Regions from separate parts of the Enterobacter sp. LM3 genome, predicted to be linked through region 1. Evidence: riboswitches for the same ligand, from Rfam matches in the RefSeq annotation. Region 1 holds a riboswitch; each other region holds the start of a gene.
The links. A riboswitch is a leader RNA that binds a small molecule or an ion and turns the genes downstream of it on or off. The one in region 1 is predicted to bind thiamine pyrophosphate.
Positions count from the first base shown of each region.

Region 1 (4,052 bases):
CCATTGGCGCGGGTGACAGCCACGCTGGCGGTACGCTGGCCGGGCTGGCAGCAGGATGGTCACTGGCGGATGCAGTGCTGCTGGGCAATGCGGTTGCCGCCTGGGTGGTCAGCCACCGTGGCGGTGATTGCGCCCCTGCGCGCGGGGAATTACTCCTCGCACACAAAGACGTATAGATCGCTGCGACAGTAGCTAATGCTGTACTCAATAGGCCGGTGCTGCTGGTCAAGCGCAACCTGCTTGATCACCAGCACCGGTATCTTTTCATCCATCTTAATATGGGCCTGAAATTCGCTGTCCGGCATGCGGGCACTGACGCGTGAACGGGTACGCTGCGGGAAGATGTTCTGACTGCGGAAGTAATCGTACAGCGAGATGCCGATGGCGTCCGGATCGGGAATTAGCCCGGCCGGAACCCAGGACTCTTCAATCGAGACGGCATCATCATCAACATAGCGAATGCGCTTGAGCAAAAAGACGTCGCTTTCCGCCGCCACTGACAGCTGGTTTGCCACCTCTTCCGGGCATTTCACCACCCGTTTATTAACCCACAACGTGTTGGGCTTTTTGCCGCGCAGTACCACCTGCTGAGAAAACCCGCGTGCTTCCTTGAGCGAATATTCAAAGATGTTATTAATTTGCGTACCGTAACCCCGGGAGCGCGTCACCACGCCCTCTTCTTCCAGCGCCTGCATTGCTTTGCGCACGGTAATGCGTGACACACCCGTTAACTGACTCAGATCGCGCTCGCCGGGCAGAATATTCCCGTGTTCAAGCACCCCGCTACGTACCGCGTTTTTTACCGTTTCGGCAAACTTCAGGTACAGCGGTGTGTTGTCCGGAGCGGCGATCCGTTCATTCAGTTGAGCAATTAACCGGGTATGCGCTTGTTCCATCTCTGTTTTCTCAGGCGTGGTGTTTCCTGCCAGTATACTGGCTTACCACCATGCATGAAAATGATGAACCGGCCCAATACCGTGACCCACTTCCAGAGTATCGGCTTTTGCCAGCGCGTCCGAGAGCCAGATTTTGGCTTCCTGTACCGTATCAGCCCAGTTGTTATGGCGTGGACGCAACGCCGCCAGCGCGGCGGAGAGCGTACAGCCTGTACCGTGGGTGTTTTTAGTCTGCACGCGGGGTGCGGTAAAACGCAGTTCTCCGTCACGGGTGAAGAGCCAGTCCGGGCTTTCGGCGTCATCCAGATGGCCACCTTTCACCAGCACCGCACCGCAGCCCATTGCCAGCAATGCCCGCCCCTGCTCTTTCATTTCGCGTTCGGTTTGCGCATGCGGCGCGTCTAACAACGCGGCAGCTTCAGGCAGGTTTGGCGTGATCAGCGCCACTTGCGGCAACAGCTTTTTACGCAGCGTGTCGATAGCGGAAACAGAAAGCAGCGGGTCGCCACTTTTTGCCAGCATTACCGTATCAAGCACCACGTTTTGCACCTGATAGCGTTTCAGACGTTCTGCCACCACTTCGACAATATCTGTCTCCGCCAGCATCCCGATTTTAGTGGTATCAATGCGCACATCGCTGAGTACCGAATCGAGCTGTGCGGCGACAAAATCCGGCTCGATACGGTAGACCGACTGCACACCACGCGTATTTTGTGCCACCAGCGCGGTGATCACCGAACAGCCGTAGGCACCCAGTGCGGAGAACGTTTTCAGATCGGCCTGAATGCCTGCACCGCCGCTTGGGTCAGTGCCGGCAATGGTAAGGGCGTTAATCCGTTTCATGCCTGTTCCTCCAGGGTGTAGAGCGCATCCAGGAACGCACTGGCAAAGCTGCCCGGGCCACGAGACTGAGCAACGGCAGCCGTTCCGGCGCGCTTCATCCATCCGCAGGTAGCGGCCACGTTATCGAGCCTGTCACCCGGTAGCGAACAACTGGCCGCCACCACCGCCGAAAGCGCGCACCCGGTACCGACCACGCGAGTCATCAGCGGATCGCCCCCGGTCACCGTCCGGGTTCGCTGCCCGTCGGTGATGTAATCAACCTCGCCTGTGACCACGATAATGGCATTGGTCTGGCGTGCCAGCGCCTGTGCCGCAGGCAATGCACTGGATGCAGTATCGGTAGTATCCACGCCGCGCCCCCCCGCACTCATCCCGGCAAGCGCAAGAATTTCCGACGCGTTACCACGAATGGCCGCAGGTTTAAGGGAGAGGATTTGATGGCAAAAACGGGTGCGGAACGTCAACGCCCCGACAGCCACCGGATCGAGCGTCCAGGGTTTGCCTGCTGCCACGGCACTCTCAATCGCCCGGCGCATCGCCTGAGCGCGCGGGGCAGTCAGCGTGCCGACATTAATCAGCAGCGCATCGGCAAGAGCAGCAAACTGTTCAGCCTCTTCGGCTTCAATCACCATCGCCGGGGATGCGCCAAGCGCCAACAAAACGTTAGCCGTAAACGTCTGCACGACGTCGTTGGTCATACAATGTGTGAGCGGGGAACGGGTTCGGAACTGATGTAAAATGTGTAAATCGAGCAGGTCAGGCTGCATGGGTTCGCTCCTGCCTTGCGTGAAGAAGCGATGACCGGGAAGGCATCTGACTTCCCTACGCTGGCATTATCCAGATCAGGTAATACGGGTATTTCTCAGCCTTCAACGAAGAAGGGCACCCCGAGTCATTTAAATAAAAATCAAATAGTTGCGATTAACGTCCCGTTAATCTCTGTTCTGGATCATGCCAGCGGGAAGCCAAAGACTCAACCCTAAAAAATGCTCTGTGTCCCATATAAAAGCTTTAAACAACGCGAAGAAGCGCCCCAAGACCAGAACCCACCTGGATCAGATCATCAGCAGAGCCAGAACAACACGCCCAAACAGCCAAAAAGAAACGCATTGGTGTAGATGCTGGTTTCTGCGTTGTTCCCCAGCAATCCACCACGGAATCTTTCGAAAACATTCTGTTTGCAGGAAACCAGCCGGAAGGAACGCGCGAACTTTACCGCTCTCTGAACGGCGCAGGAAAGGAATATAACGCTGGTTCTATCATGTTGGTGGTTGATCCTGATAAACAGGACGACGAACAGATTGCCCACATGAAAGCCGCGAAAGCGCGAGTCGATGCAGCATTGGCCCCATTGACGCATGAGGAAGCTAACTTGCTGCACAAACACTACGCAACCATAGCTAATTTCACCAGCTACGCTGATACAGAAATTGGCCTTGCTGCTGACCCTGTTGGAAAATACTTTGAGAGTATCGAAAAAATACTCAAAGAGATTCAAGAAACGTATAAGAATACCTACATAACGAGAGGCTCGTTGATAGGAGAACAATTTTATGTCCGACGTAACCAGTTGTTTAAAGAGCTTGAATCCATACTCAAAGTCAGCTTCCTGAATAAGGCTATGAAATTCGGAGAGTATACCAAAATAAAAAAAGCACTCGGCCTGCCCAGTAGTTCTATTACCCACAAATGGAATGAAACGGGGATCAGTGACATTGAAAGTTATGCTACCCACATCGAACGGGCAGCTAAATACGTAAAAGCAATGCGTTACACTGGTTATTTAGGCATTGGTTTTAGCGGACTCCATTCTCTTAACGAAATCCATGAGGCATGTTCTGTTGGTCGCGAAGCTGAATGTACCAAGAAAAAATATACTGAGATTGGTAGTTTTGCTTTGGGTACAGGTGGCGGTGTTCTCGCTGGTGTTGGCTGGCTTGTTTGTACCGTTATTGCAGGTGTTGGTTTAGGGTACGCTGGTAGCACAGTGGGGAGTGCTGTTGGGGAATTAGGCGGAGAACAGTTGTATGACGTTTTCGGCAATTAATTTTCTGATGATACATCGGGTTGAAATCTCTGGGTTCTTTTTGATTCTCGGAATAATTAATTATGTTTCCAACGTAATTTATGACAAATTAGCCAAGAGAAAATTCATGACTCTATGCTCGCTATTTGTTGAAAAATTCGGAGCAAGACCAGCAGAAGTTTTAGTTTATCAGGATGGGGGTTCTTTTTCTCGTTTATGCGTGATGCATTCTTTATTAATGCATTATACTTTAAAGAAAACTCATTCCATACACGAGGAATGGATAA
Region 1 covers NZ_JBJURN010000002.1:323,259-327,310, forward strand. Annotated here, with positions in the region: gene ACJ9N4_RS03625 (PfkB family carbohydrate kinase) at 1-176, shown strand, start outside; gene ACJ9N4_RS03630 (GntR family transcriptional regulator) at 150-896, opposite strand; gene thiD (bifunctional hydroxymethylpyrimidine kinase/phosphomethylpyrimidine kinase) at 939-1,739, opposite strand; gene thiM (hydroxyethylthiazole kinase) at 1,736-2,506, opposite strand; TPP riboswitch at 2,542-2,639, opposite strand; gene ACJ9N4_RS03645 (PAAR domain-containing protein) at 3,001-3,786, shown strand.

Region 2 (4,052 bases), on a different contig from region 1:
ACGAATAGTGCGTACCGCGTTCATCACATAGCCCAGTTCCTGCTCGGGATCCGGAACGGGTAGCTTATCAACATCGGCTTTGCTCTTAATCGGGGAGGTGAAACGTGGGCCTTCACCCGTTTCGAAGTACAGGCCCAGACCCATTGCATCCGGAATGGTCAGAATGTCCGAAAAGAGAATGGCAGCATCCAGCGGGAAGCGGCGCAGCGGCTGAAGCGTCACCTCACAGGCCAGCTCGGCATTTTTGCACAGCGACATAAAATCGCCGGCCTGCGCACGCGTGGCTTTGTACTCTGGCAGATAGCGTCCCGCCTGGCGCATCATCCACACCGGGGTGACATCAACGGGCTGGCGCAGCAGCGCACGCAGATAACGATCGTTCTTCAGTTCGGTCATTTTTGCAGTTCCTTAAGCGTCATGGCCTCAGTGTATCATGTCACTCATCATCAGCCCGACACATTGCTACGGTATCTTCTATTAGCCGACGTGCCACGGTACCCGGTGGCGGTAGCAGCGGTAAATCATCGTAACGATACCAGTTCGCTTCCAGCAGTTCTTTTTGGTCGATAACAATCTCACCGCTGTCGTATTCCGCCATAAACGCCGTCATCAGCGACTGCGGGAACGGCCACGGTTGTGACGTCACGTAACGCAGATTTTTGACCTTAATACCACTCTCCTCCATCACTTCACGCGCCACTGCCTGTTCCAGCGTTTCACCCACTTCGACGAACCCGGCCAGTACGGTATGCACGCCGTTGCGATGTCGGGTATGTTGCGCCAGCAGGATGGTGTCATCACGACGAATTGCGACGATAATGCACGGTGCAATCTGCGGGTAGTAGCGTTCACGGCACTGACTGCAGAGCATCGCCCACTCGGTTTTGCTCGGATGCATGGTATGGCCGCAGTAGCCACAGTATTTGTGTGAGCGATAAAACTCCGCCAGTTGCACACCCCGCCCCGCCAGTTGGAATAACCCGACCTCAAGATCGAGCACCTGACGAACGGATCCCATCTCCTGACGACGAGACCGCTGGATCAACCACACAGAATCGCCCTGCCACTCGCCGATCATTAGTGCGGAGTAGCCCACAAGATCGAACTTTTCCGCCGCGCCGTAGGGTATTTCCCCGGCAGGCAGCCATAATTTTTGTTCGTGGCAGACTAACCACCAACCGAGATCTGATTTTTCAATAATACGATCCATATCTATTGCACTACCTTTGCTTCACTGACATGTTGTTAGCATTGTGGTTACATTTTGGGTAAGCAGATTCAATTTTAAACCTTGTGGGGTCGAACATGTTAAACCAGCTAGAAAGTCTGACTGAGCGCGTTAGAGGAAATAACAAACTGGTGGATCGCTGGCTACATGTGCGCAAGCATCTACTCGTGGTTTATTACAATCTGGTCGGTATTAAGCCTGGCAAAGAATCCTGGATGCGGCTGAATGAAAAAGCGCTGGACGATTTTTGTCAGAGCCTGGTCGACTACCTGTCCGACGGCCATTTCAATATTTATGAACGTATTATCCGTGAAATGGAAGGTACCAGCCCATTTTTAGCGGCAAGCAAACTCTATCCGCTGCTGGAAGCCAATACCCAGCAGATTATGGATTACTATGATTCCACGCTCGGGAATGCTATCAATCACGATAACTATCTTGAGTTCCAGAAGGTGCTGTCCGATCTCGGAGAGGCGCTGGAAGAGCGCTTCACGCTGGAAGACAAACTTATCGCCCTTGTGCTTGATAACGATCTGAAGGCCAGCAACGAAGAGAACATCGCGCGACCTGCTTGAGTTCTTCGTCGTTAACGAGTAATTTACATTCATTCACCCCTCTTCGGAGGGGGATTTTTCTTGTCGGAGTGCCCAGAGCGAAAGCCGGGCTGAGACCGTTAATTCGGGATCCGCGGAACCTGATCAGGCTAATACCTGCGAAGGGAACAAGAGTCAAACTGCTGTTGTATCGCCTCAGGGCGATCTCCTCTTGCTTCATCCGTCGTCTGACAAGCCATGTCCTTCACTTTTGGAATGAGCTATGTCTACAACTAAACTGACCCGCCGCGAGCAGCGCGCACAAGCACAACACTTTATCGACACCCTGGAAGGCAGTGCTTTCCCGAACTCGAACCGTATTTACATCACCGGCTCGCAGGCGGATATCCGTGTCCCAATGCGCGAAATTCAGCTCAGTCCTACCCTCATCGGTGGGAGCAAAGAAAACCCGCAGTTTGAGGACAACGAAGCCGTACCGGTGTACGACACCTCCGGTCCGTACGGCGACCCTGATGTTGCTATTAACGTTCAGCAGGGTCTGGCGAAGCTACGCCAGCCGTGGATTGACGCCCGTCACGACAGTGAAGAACTGACCATCCGTAGCTCTCACTACACCCAAGAACGCCTGGCTGACGATGGTCTGGACGAGCTACGTTTTACCGGCCTGCTGACGCCAAAACGCGCCAAAGCGGGCAAATGCGTGACCCAGCTGCACTACGCGCGCCAGGGTATCGTCACCCCGGAGATGGAGTTCATCGCCATTCGTGAAAACATGGGTCGCGAGCGCATCCGCAGCGAAGTGCTGCGCCACCAGCATCCTGGCGAAGGCTTTGGTGCTCGCCTGCCAGAAAACATTACGCCAGAATTTGTGCGTGACGAAGTGGCCGCTGGCCGTGCGATTATTCCCGCCAACATTAACCACCCGGAATCGGAACCGATGATCATCGGTCGTAACTTCCTGGTGAAGGTCAACGCCAACATCGGTAACTCTGCGGTCACCTCCTCCATTGAAGAAGAGGTGGAAAAACTGGTCTGGTCAACACGCTGGGGCGCGGACACCGTTATGGATCTCTCCACCGGGCGTTATATCCACGAAACGCGTGAGTGGATCCTGCGTAACAGCCCGGTACCCATTGGTACGGTTCCAGTCTATCAGGCGCTGGAGAAGGTCAATGGCATCGCGGAAAACCTCACCTGGGAAGCCTTCCGCGATACCCTGCTGGAACAGGCGGAACAGGGTGTGGACTACTTCACCATTCACGCAGGCGTACTGCTGCGCTACGTGCCAATGACCGCCAAACGCCTGACGGGTATTGTTTCTCGCGGCGGCTCAATCATGGCGAAGTGGTGCCTGTCGCACCATCAGGAAAATTTCCTCCACGAACACTTCCGCGAAATCTGCGAAATCTGTGCCGCCTATGACGTTTCACTCTCTCTGGGCGATGGTCTGCGTCCGGGCTCCATTCGTGATGCGAACGATGAAGCACAGTTTGCCGAGCTGCACACGCTGGGCGAGCTGACCAAAATCGCCTGGGAGTATGACGTACAGGTGATGATTGAAGGCCCGGGGCATGTGCCGATGCAGATGATCCGCCGCAACATGACCGAAGAGCTGGAGCACTGCCACGAAGCACCGTTCTACACCCTCGGGCCACTGACGACCGATATCGCGCCGGGCTACGACCACTTTACCTCCGGGATTGGTGCCGCAATGATCGGCTGGTTCGGCTGCGCCATGCTCTGCTACGTGACGCCAAAAGAGCACCTGGGTCTGCCCAACAAAGAGGACGTGAAACAGGGGCTGATCACCTACAAAATCGCTGCCCACGCAGCTGACCTGGCTAAAGGTCACCCGGGTGCGCAAATCCGCGACAATGCCATGTCGAAGGCGCGTTTTGAATTCCGCTGGGAAGACCAGTTCAACCTGGCGCTCGACCCGTTCACTGCCCGCGCCTATCACGACGAAACCCTGCCGCAGGAGTCCGGTAAAGTGGCGCACTTCTGCTCCATGTGCGGGCCAAAATTCTGCTCGATGAAGATCAGCCAGGAAGTCCGTGATTATGCTGCTACGCAGGCGATTGAAGTCGGCATGGCGGACATGTCAGAAAACTTCCGCGCCAAAGGCGGTGAAATCTACCTCAAAAAAGAGGAAGCATAATGTACCAGCCCGATTTCCCGCCCGTCCCCTTCCGCTTAGGACTTTACCCGGTGGTGGATAGCGTGGAGTGGATCGCACGCCTGCTGGAGGCAGGTGTTCGCACGATTCAGCT
Region 2 covers NZ_JBJURN010000027.1:16,882-20,933, reverse strand. Annotated here, with positions in the region: gene hemE (uroporphyrinogen decarboxylase) at 1-396, opposite strand, end outside; gene nudC (NAD(+) diphosphatase) at 437-1,210, opposite strand; gene rsd (sigma D regulator) at 1,306-1,803, shown strand; TPP riboswitch at 1,858-1,966, shown strand; gene thiC (phosphomethylpyrimidine synthase ThiC) at 2,045-3,940, shown strand; gene thiE (thiamine phosphate synthase) at 3,940-4,052, shown strand, end outside.
Region 2: another riboswitch for thiamine pyrophosphate. It lies ahead of thiC (phosphomethylpyrimidine synthase ThiC); the one in region 1 lies ahead of thiM (hydroxyethylthiazole kinase).

Region 3 (4,052 bases), on a different contig from region 1:
CAGTCCGTAAGGGGAGAATGTCCACTCCAGACCAAGCAGGTTACAGAGTGAGGCCAGCCAGCCCTGGCGTCCATAGACGCTCAGAATACCGAATACGGCCACCAGAACGGGCAGGATCAGCGTCATAGCGCACAGGCGCAGAAGTGCCTGTCTGCCAGGAAAACGCCTGCGATAAAGTGCCCGGGACAGGAAGATCGCCGGGAAAACCGACAGCAGCGCAGAGAGAAATGCCTGCCAGAAGGAGAAACGGATAACATGCCAGAGATAGCTGTCATGCCAGAGTGTGAGCACGTCGCTTTCTGGTGCGTTTAACCACAACGCAAGAAATGCCCCCAGACTGACCGCTACCATCAATACGGCAGCGAGCAGTCCGGGAAGTAACCAGCCGGGAATTAATGGCTGACTGCGCGTTGCCATTCACTTACCCATGCAGCACGCTGTGCGGCGACCTGTTGCGGCGTAAACTCCAGTGAGGTTTGCGGTTTAGACAGCGTATCAAAGCCCGCTGGCAGGGCCACATTGGTCACCGGGTACATCCAGTTGCCCGTCGGGATCGTATTCTGGAACGCCGGAGAAACCATAAATTTCAGGAACTTCTCGGCCAGTTCTGGCTGTTTACTGGCGGCGGTACGTGCTGCAACTTCCACCTGAAGGTAGTGACCTTCCGCAAAATCAGCAGCGGCGTAGTTGTCCTTCTTCTCGGCAATAATGTGGTAGGCCGGAGAGGTCGTGTAGCTGAGCACCAGGTCACTTTCTCCCTTCAGGAACAGGCCATACGCTTCGCTCCAGCCTTTGGTGACGGTGACGGTTTTCGCCGCCAGTTTCTGCCATGCTTCCGGCGCTTTGTCACCGTAGACTTTCTGCATCCACAGCAGCAGGCCCAGGCCTGGCGTACTGGTGCGCGGATCTTCATAAATCACGCGCCATTTCTGGTCGCTTTCAACCAGCTCTTTCAGGCTTTTCGGTGGGTTCTTCAGCTTGTTTTTGTCATAGACAAAAGCAAAGTAGCCGTAATCGAACGGGACAAAGGTATCGTTTTTCCAGCCACCAGGGACGTTGACGGCATCGGTGGCGACACCGCTTTTGGCAAACAGTCTGGTTTGCGACGCCGCATCCAGCAGGTTGTTATCCAGACCGAGCACCACGTCGGCTTTGCTGTTTTTCCCTTCCATGCGCAGACGGTTAAGCAGTGAAACGCCATCCTCCAGCGCTACGAACTTCAGCTCGCAGTTGCAGTCGGCTTCAAAGGCTTTTTTCACCGCCGGGCCAGGGCCCCAGTCGGCAGAGAAGGAGTCATAGGTGTAGACCGTCAGGACGGGCTTCGCAACAGCAGGCAGCGCAAACAGCACCAGAAGGGGAAGAATTTTTTTTAACACTTTGCACCTCAAAGTTGAGTGGCAAAGGATTTTGAGCGACAGCCTCAAATCCCTTCGCCGGCGTTATCCGGATCAGGTTCGACGGGTATTATCTCAGCGCACATCAGTGATGCAGCACCCCGTTGAGAACGGCGGTATTGTAATGATTTGGCGAATATTACGAAAGTGTTATGGTTCCGGTGGGGCAAACCAGGCGGATTTGAAATCAAACCAGCCCAGGGTGTTCATCCGTAAGCCACGCATACTGCGCTGACCCTGAATCATCAGCCAGTGGTGGATGAGCGGCACAATCGCCTGTTGCGCCAGCAACTGCTGGCACCATGAGGCCAGGTTCATTTCTCCCGCGCGCCACTGTGCGGCGTCCTGCTGCCAGTCCCGGTCAATGCAGTGTTGGATCAGCGGAACTTCATACAGGTGCGAAAAGAGTGAGAAATCGAGTGGCAGGGTAAAGTTGGCGCTGTTCAGCCAGATATCGCTGACTATCTCCCCGCGATGCCATTCATCATAATCTATTTCCTGGATGTCCAGTTGAACGCCTTCGGCAGCCAGCAGCTTGCTCATGATGCGGGCGATAAAGCGGTGTTCCACGTGGTCGCGATAATAGGTCAGGGTGATCGACTCCAGTCCGGCGGGCTTTTCGCCGTGAACCGGTCGGGCGTGATGCCAGCGCGGGAGCAGACCGTAGGCCGGGAACCAGTAAGTCTGGTATTGCTCCTCCGCCTGATAGATAAGATTGGCCGGGGAAAGCACGTGGCTCACCCATCTGCGCACGTCGCGGCTGGCACCTCGGTGGCTGCGGGCGTCAAACAGCAGGTAATAGCAGCCCTCTTCCAGACGGCTTTCAACCGCTTTTTCTCCTTCGGTTGACCCTTCCAGCGTTAATCCGCAGCTCAGCTCCTCGCTGATTTCAGGCAGAACCCAGACGTTGACTTCGTCGATCAGCGCGCGATAACCAAAGTAGTCGTCAAAGGCGCGAATTTTCAGCTGGTTGTTGGTATTGCGCGTTACCGCGTAAGGTCCTGTTCCCACGGGCTGGCTGGCAAAATGGGGCAGGGAATCCCATTCACGCGGCAGGATCATCGACGGGATATAGCCCATTAGCCACGGAAGCCACTGGTCAGGCTCGGACAGTTCGATATCAACAGTCCATGCCGTAGGGGAGTGGATCCGCGATATGTGGCCATAAAGAGGAAGAGTGCATGCCCGCTGAAGCGAATTGATGACGTCGCTGATCTCCAGCTCACGGCCGTGGTGGAAATGAATACCAGGACGTAAAAAGAAGCGCCAGTGCAGGGGAGAAAGTTGCTGCCAGTGGTGCGCGACATCGGCTTCCAGTTCCCCGTTTTCCTCATTTATGCGCGTCAGGCCGCTGAATATTTGCCGGGCCATATGGGTTTCTGAACGGCGCAACGCCGTACCGGGTAACAGGTTTTTCATCGGACGATAGTAGAGCACCCGCAGGATGTGGCGACCCTGACGAAAACTTCTCCCGAGATGGGAAACCAGCATCTGGCGTACTGCCGCTTTGTCGCCCACCAGCTGTACCAGTTGGTCGATTCTGTCCTGTTCAAGCAGGTCTTCCGCGCGTTGTTGCTGCAACGCCAGCCCGGTGTAGAGAAAGGTCAGACGCGAGCGCTTGCCGCGTCCGGCCTCGGCCTCCCAGTTTAACCAGCCCTGTTGCTGCATGGTGTTGAGCAGCGTTCGCATATGGCGACGAGAGCAGTTCAGCAGGTCGGCCAGCTCGTTCAGCGTAGTCTCCTTCGACTGCCCCTCGCAGCACTGCCAGAGGCGGATGAATTGTTGTTGCAGACGACCAGAAGGCATAAAAGGGGAACTCCTGACAAAAAATCAGCAATTTATTAATCCCTATATTAGGCCAATAATTCTTCCCGATGAAGTGAGGAGGTAAATTATGAAGAGGTCTACCGCACGTCAGTTTTATCAGCAGTACTTTTCAGCGACAAAAGGAGTGTCCTGGCTGGCCCGTCAGTGTGCAGATCAACGGCTGAGAACGCTGGAAGAATTGATGCAGTGGGACGTTACGAAAACGACCTTTTCTCGCTAACTCACCTCGATCATGTGTGACTGAGTATTGGTGCTAATCACCCGCCAGCAAAATGTTTTTGCTGGCTTTTTTCGTTTACTATTTCACCCAATTTCGATTCGCTTTGACAAGGATTTGCGCATGCTCTGGTTGATGACGATGGGGCGACGCCTGAATGGCGTGTATGCCGCTTTTATGCTGGTGGCCTTTATGATGGGTGTGGCGGGGGCGCTTCAGGCACCGACGCTGAGCCTGTTTCTGAGCCGCGAGGTGGGGGCGCAACCGTTCTGGATTGGCCTGTTTTATACCGTCAACGCCATTGCCGGGATCCTGGTCAGCCTGTGGCTGGCGAAACGCTCGGACAGCCAGGGCGATCGCCGCAAACTGATCCTGTTTTGCTGCGCAATGGCCGTCGGGAATGCGCTGCTGTTTGCGTTCAATCGTCATTACCTTACGCTCATCACCTGTGGTGTTCTGCTGGCATCTCTGGCTAATACCGCCATGCCACAGCTGTTCGCGCTGGCTCGTGAATATGCGGATAACTCCGCGCGTGAAGTGGTGATGTTCAGCTCGGTCATGCGTGCGCAGCTCTCTCTGGCGTGGGTGATTGGCCCGCCGCTGGCGTTTATGCT
Region 3 covers NZ_JBJURN010000005.1:151,502-155,553, reverse strand. Annotated here, with positions in the region: gene thiP (thiamine/thiamine pyrophosphate ABC transporter permease ThiP) at 1-417, opposite strand, end outside; gene thiB (thiamine ABC transporter substrate binding subunit) at 393-1,376, opposite strand; TPP riboswitch at 1,408-1,508, opposite strand; gene sgrR (HTH-type transcriptional regulator SgrR) at 1,545-3,200, opposite strand; gene sgrT (glucose uptake inhibitor SgrT) at 3,289-3,441, shown strand; gene ACJ9N4_RS08410 (sugar efflux transporter) at 3,562-4,052, shown strand, end outside.
Region 3: another riboswitch for thiamine pyrophosphate. It lies ahead of thiB (thiamine ABC transporter substrate binding subunit); the one in region 1 lies ahead of thiM (hydroxyethylthiazole kinase).